Regions from separate parts of the Brevibacillus sp. NPDC003359 genome, predicted to be linked through region 1. Evidence: riboswitches for the same ligand, from Rfam matches in the RefSeq annotation. Region 1 holds a riboswitch; the other holds the start of a gene.
What was found. A riboswitch is a leader RNA that binds a small molecule or an ion and turns the genes downstream of it on or off. The one in region 1 is predicted to bind cobalamin.
Positions count from the first base shown of each region.

Region 1 (6,039 bases):
TGTATCACGTATAAAGGTTACACCCTCCCGAAAAAGTATGGTATTCTACTATGAGGTAAAAAGGTAGAAACGGAGTAAGGAGTGCAGCCGATGTATCAGCTCATAAGAAAATATCTGTTCCAGCAAGATGCGGAAGAGATTCATGAAAAGACAATTGGTGCCTTAAGGCTGGTGGAGGATTCTGCTCCAGGCAAAAGCATCCTGAAGATGATCTATCAGGTAAAAGACCAGCGATTGGAGAATAAGCTGTGGGGAATGACTTTTCCGAATCCAGTCGGACTTGCAGCCGGTTTTGATAAAAATGCAGAGGTCTATCATGCGTTAGGTGCCCTTGGTTTTGGATTTGTGGAAATCGGGACATTGACGCCACAGGGGCAGCCAGGCAATCCAAAGCCGCGTTTGTTCCGATTGCCGGAACATCAAGCTGTCATTAACCGGATGGGCTTCAACAATCACGGCGCGTATCTAGCTTCCCAGCATTTGGTCGATTACGCATACTCAGACGTTCCGATTGGGATTAATATTGGGAAAAACAAAGTAACGCCGAATGAAGAGGCGTCCATCGACTATAGCAAATGTATGGACATGCTCTATTCATACGGTCACTATTTCGTCATTAATATCAGCTCTCCGAATACCCCGAATCTGCGTGACTTGCAGGAAACAGAGAGCTTGCGTCATTTGGTGCGCGCAGTAAGAGAAAAGGCAACCGAAATGGAAGCGCGTTCCATCAAGAAAAAACCGATTTTGCTGAAGGTAGCACCAGACATGTCGGATGAGCACATGCGCGATGTTGTTCACGCTGCGGTAGAAGAAGGCATTGCCGGCATTATCGCTACCAATACGACACTGTCACGCGAGGCGGTTTCCGGACATCGATTTGCCGAGGAAGCGGGCGGTTTGAGCGGAAGACCTCTTACAGAGCGTTCCACTGCTTGGGTAAAGGAGATTTATCAAGAAGTGGGAGACAAGGTACCAATCATTGGTGTCGGGGGCATTTATAACGGTGAAGACGCCTACGCGAAAATCCGAGCAGGAGCCAGTCTCGTTCAGGTTTATACGGGTATGATTTATCAGGGCCCAGGTATCGCCAAGCAAATCAACAAAAAACTGCTCAAGCTCATGCAACGCGATGGTTTTAAACATATTAGTGAAGTAATTGGCGTAGATGCAAAAGAATAGATAGAACAAGTACGCATAGGTCGATGGCTCCGTTTGTAGGGGGTCATCGGCTTATGCGTTTTTGCTTATATTCTTCCGATTTATGTAGTGATCCGGTATAATGATGTGGGACAAACATGAATTGTCTGTCAATTCCATATTGTCGGCGTTAGGTGCCTTTATGTGACGCATAAAGGGTAACAGGGAATCGGGTGAAAGTCCCGAGCGGTCCCGCCACTGTAACCAGGGAGCTCTCTTTGAGAAGGAAACCACTCATTTTCTATGGGGAAGGACAAAGAGCGCATGGATCTGGAAGCCAGGAGACCTACCTAGTAGCCACACCCACAAACCCTTCGCGGAAAGGAGCGGTGAATACGAGGCAATGAGGCTGTGTGATCAGTCTGTTGTTTTGTGCGCGCATCTCGTCCATTGTTGGAGGAGATTTTTTTGTTTGCAGGAAAGAACGAAAGACAGTGAAGGAGGAATGAACATGAATCGATCTCGTCTCGTATCCACATGTCTGATGATCGCGGGCTTTGTCCTTTATTTTCTACTCAATGAACCAGAGACAGGACACGCGATGCACATCATGGAAGGGTATTTGCCATTATCCTGGGCCTTGTTTTGGTGGGCTGTCTTCTTGCCATTTTTTATTCTTGGGATTCGCTCGATTAATAAGATTGTCAAGGAACATCCCGAAATGAAGCTCCTTATTGGTGTTGCAGGAGCGTTTGCGTTTGTTTTATCTGCGCTGAAAATCCCTTCGGTTACAGGCAGCAGCTCTCATCCGACTGGAACGGGCCTTGGTGCCATTATGTTTGGCCCTTTCGCGATGTCAGTGCTAGGGAGCATGGTGCTCTTGTTTCAAGCCTTGTTGTTAGCACATGGAGGTTTAACTACGCTAGGAGCAAATGCCGTATCCATGGCAGTAGTAGGACCACTGGTGGCATACGGAATCTATCGGATGATCATGAAAGTGGGCAGAAGCCAACGTCTGGCTGTTTTTGCGGCCGCTGCCCTGGCTGACCTCGCTACCTATGTGGTGACTTCGGTACAACTGGCGTTGGCATTCCCAGCTGAATCCGGTGGAGTATTGGCCTCGTTTGCCAAATTCGCAGGAATTTTTGCTTTCACGCAAGTGCCGCTCGCAATCAGTGAAGGTCTGTTGACCGTCCTTGTTTGGAACTGGTTGCTATCTTACAACGCAAAAGAGCTTACACAGCTTCGTTTGCTCAAACGGGAGGAATCGCTGTGAAAAAAGGATGGAACTGGCTATTGCTCTTGGGGGTAATCGTGTTGGCTATTGTCCCGCTGTTGCTGGTGCAGGATTCGGAATTTGGCGGCGCAGATGGCGTGGCAGAGGAAGCGATCAAGGAAATTTCCCCGAACTACGAACCGTGGTTCCAGCCATTGATAGAACCGCCAGGAGGAGAAACGGAGAGCTTGTTGTTTGCGGTGCAGGCGGCGTTGGGTGCGGGAGTGGTTGGCTACGCCGTGGGCTTGTACAAAGGTCGGTTGGATAAGCGGAAAAAATGAACGGGCTGCAACTTGATTCTCTCTCTTATCAAAACAGGCTGAAACGTCTGCCGCCAGCTCATAAGCTATTGCTGGCGAGTGCATTGTTACTGCTTGTTTTGGTGGGACATGTATGGATGCAGATGGCCGTCGTTGTCTGGATGACAGTATGGGTAGTGGTGTATGCCCGGATTCCTGTTCGGATCTATTGTGCCTTTATGATCGTGTCGCTCTCGTTTTTCGCGGCGGGGCTCCCTGCCCTATTGGTAGAAGGGACGAGAGCAGGAGAAGTACAGGGCCAGGTCGCGGCAGCATGGGAGTTGGGTTCGTATGTGCTCTATGTCCCGACGTCATCACTCAGTAAAGTTTGGATCTTATTTTGGCGTACCATGGCGAGCTTATCTTGCTTTGCCTTCATTTTGTTTACCGTGCCGTTTTCAGAAATCTTGCAGGTGCTTCGCCGTCTGCATATGCCTGACCTTGTGACTGACTTATTAATGATCATGTATCGGTTTATTTTTGTGTTAGTAACGATTTCTCACCAGCTCTGGATTGCCCAACGTTCCCGAGGAGGTCATCGCGGCTTCCGGGCGACGCTTCGGGATGCAGGGATTCTGGTTGCTCAATTGTTTGTCAGAGCGATGCGCAAATACGAAGCTTTGCACAAAGGAATGGCGGCTAGAGGCTTCGGGGAGAGCATGCACGTGCTCTCGTTTCATACCCATGCTCGTTCACGCCGCTATGAGTGGGAGTCAATCGCAGGCTGTATGCTATTGGTCCTGCTTGAGTGGTGGACAGGAGGTTGGCGGTTTTGACATCGCGGTTGTTGGAGTTCATCGATTTGCAGTACACGTATCCTGGAGGGCGGGGCCCCGTCCTGTGTGGACTGTCCTTATGGATTCCAGAGGGGAAAAAATGTGTCCTTTTGGGACGAAACGGCTGTGGGAAGTCGACCTTGTTCTTGCATGGAAACGGGATCATCGAGCCACAGAAGGGACAGGTGCTGTGGAAGGGGAAACCGCTTGTCTACAAACGAGCCGCACTGCAAGAGATGACGCAAAAGGTAGGCTTGGTCTTTCAAGATCCCGAGCATCAGCTGATCGCAAGCACGGTCGCGGAAGATATATCCTACGGTTTATGCAATCAGAAGCTGCCTGCGGACGTAATCCGGGCTAAAGTAGAAAATGTGCTGGATGCATTCGGGTTGAGAGAGCTGGCAGAAGCTCCGATTCATCACTTGAGCCTGGGACAAAAACGGCGTCTAGCACTCGCGGGGGTCATGGTCATGGAGCCTGAGCTTTTGCTGTTGGACGAGCCTACTGCGTATCTGGATCGCTATCAGACGAAAAATTTGCTGCGGGAGCTCGATGCCATTCACCGGCAAGGAACGACTGTTTTAATGGCGACACACGATATGGATATTGCGTTTGAATGGGCAGAGTGGATTTGCGTGATGGATGAAGGCAAGCTTGTTTTCGCGGGAGATCCTCAAGAGGCATTGGAAAACAGAACCATGCTGGAGAGCCTTCATCTGGGCATGCCGATGCTTGCAGATGTGTGGGAGGCACTGCCTGAGCATTGGAAGCGGGAACTGGGTGGAAATACGCCACGTTCCGTCGACGATCTGCGAAAGAGGCTCAGTGTTTCACGGGTGTGGTGAATGGGGTGGCGGATTTCGGGCAAGCTAACCCCAAAAAGCCATGGAGGTACGCTGTATGGAACAAGACTCTGTCATGAGTTCATCTGTCCCGAATCATCAGGAAAAAGGAATCTCTCGTCATGTAAAAGAAGAACTGATGTATAGTGTTTTGGAAAAAGACATGACCACCGATGAACAGGAAAAGAAGTTAAAAGATGATTATTTAAAAGGAAAGGCGTAAATTTGCGCTAAGAAGCCCTTCTCGCCACCTAAAGGCGTGAAGGGCTTTTTTACATGGAATGATCCCCGTACCCACCCTCGTCTGTCTGATTTTCGCTGAAAAATTAAGAAGATTTGCGCGGATTTTGTAGGGATATGTCCTTTCATCACGAATTACGTAAAGAAGGCACTTACTTACAATGGAAGAAGTGATGAGGTTGTGATTTCAACTTTGAATAAGACGCTATGCGTTCAGCAACTCGTAGAAAAATTAAGAGATAAGCAGCTTCTTCATATACCGATGGTTGATCTTCGAGAATCCAATAAGGCTTTATATGAATACGTCAATCAGCTCAATGATTCGATTGCGATCATTCCGACCACAATCAATTCTGTGATTACAGGCGTCATCCGTTTTCAGGAAGGGTACTTTATTACCTTGGGCATGCTCATCTGGAAAGACGCCAACAAAAAAGGGGCGTTCAAAGAAGGGACATTTCTGTTTTACAAGCATGACGCTCATGATTCGTTTGAGGATTGCGTCCATATTACCAATTCCATCGAAAATCACAATCTGATGGAAAGCTTGTTCTTTGCGTGCTGCGAGAGCAAGGATGGCGATTCCGTGCTTTCCTATTCGCATATCGAACATGCGATTACATACGGAGAGCTGTATCGTGACATGAAGACTAAAATCAAAAAAGGGTTTGCGTAATTGCTGCAAAACTAGAGGCTTGAAAAGAAATACAACTTGAAGCCACCAGAGCCCGAAATTATCTCATACGATCAGCATATTCTCGTAAAGCGTTTGGAAAAAGACAACGAGATTCGCAATGTAATGATCATCACGGTCATTAGCACACACAAGCGGGGAAGAATAGATTTATTGGATGTCAGAACAGGTAAGTTCGAGTCTCAGAAGAGCAATGGACCGATGCTCTATGATTTTGGTGGTCCAGGTGGCCGGAAGAGCCAATTAAAAAATAGTTTTTTTGTTGGTGAGAAACTTTACTTGCCAAGTTTTGGATGATATACTGCTGAAAATTTATAAAAAATTCCAATTATAGAGGAGTTGTCCTACTTGATGATCAAGAAGTAACGTCTTGCCATTCACCAGTTGGCCCGACCCCCTCCATGTAAATGGTTTTGTCTACTCACAAATAAAAACCACTTACAACAAAATGGAGGAATATCACGATGAGTAAACCTGAAATGAATGTTGCTTTAGTAATCGGTCCGGATACGGATCTGGATAGCCAAGCAATCCGCAATACACTTGAGTATTTTGGAGCACGAGTCTTTACGTATTGGATTGGTCGACCAAGCGATTTGATCGATGTATTGAATGGCAGCGATCTTTACCCAAATACCGACATGATTGTTCTGAATTTCCATGGCGATGAGGGAAGCCTCATCATGCCAGAGTTGGGCGAGGACGTTTACGAGGAAGGAGAACCAACGGGTGATTTTGGTCCTGACGAGGTTAGACGTTTTGCCAAGCTGGA
Region 1 covers NZ_JBIAOR010000008.1:167,215-173,253, reverse strand. Annotated here, with positions in the region: gene ACFYU8_RS19690 (quinone-dependent dihydroorotate dehydrogenase) at 91-1,182, shown strand; cobalamin riboswitch at 1,316-1,508, shown strand; gene ACFYU8_RS19685 (energy-coupling factor ABC transporter permease) at 1,652-2,416, shown strand; gene ACFYU8_RS19680 (energy-coupling factor ABC transporter substrate-binding protein) at 2,413-2,697, shown strand; gene cbiQ (cobalt ECF transporter T component CbiQ) at 2,694-3,491, shown strand; gene ACFYU8_RS19670 (energy-coupling factor ABC transporter ATP-binding protein) at 3,488-4,336, shown strand; gene ACFYU8_RS19665 (hypothetical protein) at 4,392-4,556, shown strand; gene ACFYU8_RS19660 (hypothetical protein) at 4,755-5,249, shown strand; gene ACFYU8_RS19655 (hypothetical protein) at 5,286-5,564, shown strand; gene ACFYU8_RS19650 (delta-aminolevulinic acid dehydratase) at 5,732-6,039, shown strand, end outside.

Region 2 (6,039 bases), on a different contig from region 1:
AGCTACGAAATGATCATCGTTATTCTTTGGAAAGAATTCCGGAGCTTGCGCAAGCGATACGCCTGACGACAGGGTATAGACCGGATGAACTGCGTCCTATCGTTGGGCAAAATGCATTTACGCATACATCGGCTTACCATGTCCAAGCAGTAAAGAGAAATTCCGAATCGTATGAGCCATTTCCACCGGAAACAATCGGAAGAACACGACTACTCGAAGAAAAGCGGCCTCCATTGGGAAGATCAAAGCTGCCTGTTTCCCTACAGGTAGGAAAGCCGTTTCCCAAAGGGGCTTCAGAACTACAGTATCACCGTGACGGTCCAGGCATACGCTGGGTTATGATGGATTCGCGCGTGGATGAGCGAGCCTCATTCTATGTGATCCAAAGGATATTTGAATTATGTGATTTGTCCAGTGCTCCTGAAAAACACGTGGACAGGCATGCGCATCATTGTGACAGTGCCTTCCTCTTTTGGGGAGACGCACCTGATGGCACTGGCCTGGTGTGTCATGTTCAACTCGGTGAAGAAGAGAAGACTGTTGAGAGTCCAGCCGCTATTTTTATCCCGGCAGGTGTCGAACATTCCTATCATTATGTGTCAGGTCGCGGTACATATACCAATATGGTATTGTTACCTGAATACAATAAGAGCCTATTGGCTTCAACATCATCTGCGAAAGTGCCAGTGACCTAATTGGTATAGGAATTTGTTCAGGTTTGAAAAGTGAGCGGCCATCTGGGCATGAGTACGGTATCGACCGGGCTCATGCCTTTTTCGGCTGAATGCCTGAGTATTTGTGGTTACATGGACAAAACTCCGCCATAAATAGGCTCCTGCTGCGTTCTTTGACCCCAGGTGCGCGTTCCGTATTCGAAATGCCACCATTCTTTCGGATAATTGACGAATCCGGCAGCGGTCATCAAATGATAGAGCAATCGGCGATTGTCTCGAATCTCGATGTCTTTTTGTGTGGGTTCTACGAGTTCTTCATAATGGCGAGTCGCAGCCCTTTCACTGAAATCATCGAAGGCTGTCCCCATCTCCAGCCAGCCATCAGGTCCTGCGATAGTCAGATCGACTGCGCCACCGGATAGGTGAGGGGATGGTTTGGAGAGGTCTGTTGTTGGATAAGCGACGAATTTGCTCGATTCTTCCGTGAGGGCGGGACCTTCTTGCCAGCCTTGTAAAAGTAAGGCTTCACAGAAACGATTATACAACGATGCTTGTACCTCGAACGAGCGCCAGCCGTCCAATACGACGAGCTTGTAGCCAACAGGCAGTTGCGCGGCTGCCATGGCGAGCTTGTGTGTTGCCCCTTCTCGCAAAAAAGCATCTGGCTGCGTTCCGGCATAGCCCTCGTGGTAGTAGGCTGGATAGACCGTGATTTGGGCAGAAAGGGAAGAGAGTGGGATCATCGGTTCGCCGCATTCTCTTATCGGCAGTGGGCTTGGCAGGACCATGTCTGTTATTTTGGGGATAGGAGGAAATAGCATGACTGCTCACCACTTTCGAATGTTTTGCCAATAGGGTAACGAAAATCGTCAGGTAAGTAAACGGTGATGATATGAAATTTTCTGCAAATAGAGACCTGCGACGATTCGGCAGCTTTTGCTTGAATCCTCGGTAGCTTTTGCTATTATTAAAGCAAGTGCTTGTCAACGAAACGAATGACATTTACATATGGAAGAGAAACAGGTCCTTGTTTTTGCGAAACCGATTCGCAGGAGCAAGGTTAAAAGGGAAGTTTGGTGAAAAGCCAACGCGGTCCCGCCACTGTAAGAGAGTAGCTGTTCTTCAAGGCATCATGCCATCCACTGCCCATCCGGGAGCGGGAAGGAGAAGAAGAGCGATGATCCTCAAGCCAGGAGACCTGCCTGTTTTATGTTTACACTGATTTCCTTCGGGTCAAAGGAAGAGGTGAGGATTGTTGCATTCGGCTATCCGCGCTTTGTTTTTCCTTACGTACTGGGGGAAACAGAGCGCTTTTTTTGTTGGCTTCGGAAAGTATGGATCAAACAGCGGAGTAAAATACGTCACTTTTTGAGGTGGTAACGATGGAGAAAAACGATAAGAAGCGGGGCTTACTTCTTGTTTACACAGGAGACGGCAAAGGAAAAACAACGGCAGCAGTCGGGTTGGCTGTGCGGGCGACAGGGCGCGGGAAAAAGGTGCTGATGGTTCAATTCATCAAGTCGCCGGAGCGTACGTACGGAGAAAAGATTATTTTTGATAAATTGGGCATCGAGATTGTGCAAAAGGGCATCGGCTTCACCTGGACGAAGACACCGGAGGAGCATCGCCAGGCACTGAAAGAAGCGTGGGCGTTTGCGAGCGAAAAGCTCGCTTCCGGAGAGTACGACGTCGTCATTCTGGATGAGCTGAATAATGCATTGGCGATTGACCGCTTCCCGATTGATGATGTGTTGCCGTTGTCCGATGTATTGGAAGCGATTCAAAATAGGCCAAGTCATATCCATCTCGTCATTACGGGGCGAAGCGCGAAGCAGGAGATTTTGGACATAGCCGATCTGGTGACAGAAATGAAGCCAATCAAGCATTACTACGATGAAGGGATTCCGGCTGTGCTGGGGGTAGAGTTTTGACAAGCGCAGGTGTAATCGAAACGTACGGTCATGGCGGAGATGTATGGACAGCAGCGCAGCGCTTCGGGAGAGATCCTGGCCAGTTTCTGGATTACAGTGCCAATATTAATCCGCTGGGGATGCCAGCAAACGTTCGTGAGATGCTGCTGGCTTCGCTGGCTGCTGTAGCGCATTACCCAGACCCTGGACATCGTGTGTTTCGTCGTGCGCTGGCGAAACGGCTGCAAGTGTCGGAGGAATGGTTGTTGCCTGCCAATGGTGCAGCGGAGGCCATGGCCCTGGCCATTCTCGGTCTTTCGCCGAAAACAGTCGGTGTGGTTTATCCATGCTTTTCGGAATACGCGCAACTTTCCGAGCAGTATGGTGCTCGTGTCATTGGCTGCTTCGGGAAGGAAGCGAACGGGTACAAGCCCGATCCTACAGAGCTGCACACTCTTTTTGCGCAATCTGACCTCGTATTTGTCGGGTCGCCAAACAATCCGACGGGAATCCTGTATCAACCGGATGAGCTACACCAAATGGCGGAATGGACGAAAGAGACCAATACGTGGCTCATCGTGGATGAGGCTTTCCTCGATTTTGTGGAAGAGGAGCGTCAGTATACATTGATGATGCAGCTGGAGCGCTTTCCCCGGGTGATTTTGATGCGTTCGATGACGAAAATGTACGCGATCCCGGGATTGCGCCTGGGCTATGCGATTGCGCATCCGGATGTCATTGCGAAGATGCGCCAGAAGCAAGTGAGCTGGAGCGTGAATGCACTGGCCCTTTTGGCTGGAGAACTGTGCTTGCAAGAGCGGGCATACGAGGAACAAACGCGCAGGCTCATAAAAGCAGAACGTGCGTATTTGAACGATTGCATCCGCAGTGAGTTGGGCTGGCAGGTATGGCCGGGTGAGGCGAACTTTTTGTTGCTGCGTTCGCCGGAAGGATTGCCAGCAGAACAGTTGCAGGCACGGCTCGGCAATAAAGGCGTTCTGATCCGCAATTGCGCGATGTATCCAGGTTTGACGGCGCATGATGTGAGAATTGCAGTGCGTGGACGAGAGGAAAATGAACGACTTCTGGCAGCGCTCCGCGAGGTCCATGCGGAAGGAAGTGAACAGCGATGAGCTTGGTGCTGGTAACAGGTGGTGTCCGTTCAGGAAAAAGCCGCTACGCGGAAGAGCTTGCGATGACGTTGGGCAGTCGAGTCCTGTACGTGGCGACAGGCCAGGCTTGGGATGATGAAATGAAGCAGAGAATTGAGCTGCATCAGGCACGTCGTCCGCTGGAATGGGGCTGTGTGGAGGTAGGAGAGCGATTGACCGATTACCACGCATTCAGTGAGCAATATGATGTGGTGTTGATCGATTGTCTGTCCACCTGGGTGAGTAATCGGTTGATGAGCGTGGATGAGTCGGAATGGAGAAGTGCATCACACACGCAATCCCTGTTGCAGGAAGCAGAGGCATGGCTGTTCCTCGTGCAGAATTCCCCGCAAAAAGTAATTGCCGTCACTAGCGAGGTCGGATTGGGCGGTGTAGCCTTGAGTCGTTTGGGCAGATGGTTCGCGGATGTGCTGGGCGATGTCAATCAGAGAAGTGCGCGACAAGCGGACGCCGTCTACGCAGTTTTGTCGGGGATACCGTGGAGGATCAAAGGATGAATGCATTTTTACACGCGATCTCGTTTTTTACCCGTATTCCGGTTCCGTGTCTGCGTCCTTCAGAGGAAGCATGGAGAAAAAGCGTCAACTGGTATCCCGCAGTCGGCTTGGTCATAGGTTTATTGCTATGGGGTGTTTATCAGGCGGGATTGTTGCTATTTAGTCCTTGGCTCGCCGCTGTTTTGACGTTGGTCGCATGGGTTTATGTGACAGGTGGTCTGCATCTGGATGGTTGGATGGATCTAGCGGATGGACTTGGCAGCGCCAGACCAAGAGAGCGGATACTCGAGATCATGAAGGATAGTCGCGTAGGTGCGATGGGCGTTCTTGCTGCGATTATGCTGTTGCTAATCAAGGCGGGGGCAGTCGCTGAGCTGGCGCATCCGGGATGGGGCAGCTTTTTGATCGTAGCACCAGTAGCAGCGCGGACACATGTGCTTTTGTCGATCAAGCTCTGGTCGTATCTTTCGGCGGACAAAGGGATCGGAAATGGCATCAGTGCTGGGCTTTCCGTTTCCTCTATCATCGTGAGCTACATCGTCTTGTTTGCCGCAGGTTGGTATCTTGGGGGAGTGCAGGTCATTACAGCCATTTTCCTGTCGCTGGTGTTCGCTCTACTGTTTTCACGCTCGGTTGCCAAAAAGCTGGGCGGTTTAAATGGAGACTGCTACGGGGCTGTTATCGAAAGCAGTGAAGCGGTCGTTCTGTTGGTGTTAGTCGGGAGCTGGTGGTTATGAAACTGGTTTGGATACGCCACGGGGAGACAGACAGCAATCGTGAGCATCGATATTTGGGGCATAGCGACGTTCCTTTGAATGAACAAGGGTATTTGCAAGCGAGTGAGTTGGCAAAGGAATTACCTGTGCTCATCGGGCGACCTGCTGCGATCTACGCAAGCGACCTGCTCAGGTGCATCCAGACTGCCGAACCGCTCGCAGCCACTTGGGGGCTATCGGTTATTCCGGTCCCTGCGTTGCGAGAGCTGTCTTTTGGCGAGTGGGAGCTGATGACCTACGACGAGCTGATGCAGACGGACCCTGCTCGAGCCACGAGGTGGTACGACGATCCCATCCGAAATCGACCTCCACAAGGGGAGAGTCTGGAAGAGCTGGGGATGCGTGTGGATAGTTGGCTTCATTCCTTGTTGGAGAGAGCGAGCAAGGAAGAGGCATCCGATACAGTCGTCATTGTCACACATGGGGGCGTGATCCGCTGGTTCCTGGCCGCATGGCTCGAAAACAAGCCTGACCGATATTGGCAGGTCGATGGCGTAGCGCATGGGGAGGTTCTGGTGGCAGAATGCTTGGATGCGGAAGGGCGGAGTTGGGTGCGACAACCCCTGAAGAGTAAGAGAGGGACAACATGACAGAAGTATGGATATTATGCGCAGCCTACTTGATTGATCGAGTGGTGGGAGACCCCCGGAGCTTGCCGCATCCAGTGATCATCATGGGCTGGTGGATTACGCGATTGGAGCGGGTCATTCGTTCCGTTGTCAAAAAAGAGTCGCATTTGAAGCTGGCAGGAATCCTGTTCCCGCTCGTGATCGTTGGTGGCAGCTACGCTGTTGTTTGGCTGCTTCTGTGGGGAGCCGTGTTCATCCATCCGTTGCTTGGCTGGATCTTGGGTGCCTGGTTGATTTCCACGACGATCGCGACAAAAGGCTTGGCGGATGCCGGGATGGAGATTGCCCGTCATCTTGTGGCTGGGGATATGGAGGCGGCGAGACGCTCCTTGTCCATGGTAGTCGGACGCGATACTGAGCGGCTAGATGAACCGGAAGTGT
Region 2 covers NZ_JBIAOR010000012.1:99,659-105,697, forward strand. Annotated here, with positions in the region: gene ACFYU8_RS23515 (LeuA family protein) at 1-695, shown strand, start outside; gene ACFYU8_RS23520 (M15 family metallopeptidase) at 803-1,495, opposite strand; cobalamin riboswitch at 1,679-1,894, shown strand; gene cobO (cob(I)yrinic acid a,c-diamide adenosyltransferase) at 2,057-2,605, shown strand; gene cobD (threonine-phosphate decarboxylase CobD) at 2,602-3,717, shown strand; gene cobU (bifunctional adenosylcobinamide kinase/adenosylcobinamide-phosphate guanylyltransferase) at 3,714-4,253, shown strand; gene cobS (adenosylcobinamide-GDP ribazoletransferase) at 4,250-4,990, shown strand; gene ACFYU8_RS23545 (histidine phosphatase family protein) at 4,987-5,619, shown strand; gene cbiB (adenosylcobinamide-phosphate synthase CbiB) at 5,616-6,039, shown strand, end outside.
Region 2: another riboswitch for cobalamin. It lies ahead of cobO (cob(I)yrinic acid a,c-diamide adenosyltransferase); the one in region 1 lies ahead of ACFYU8_RS19685 (energy-coupling factor ABC transporter permease).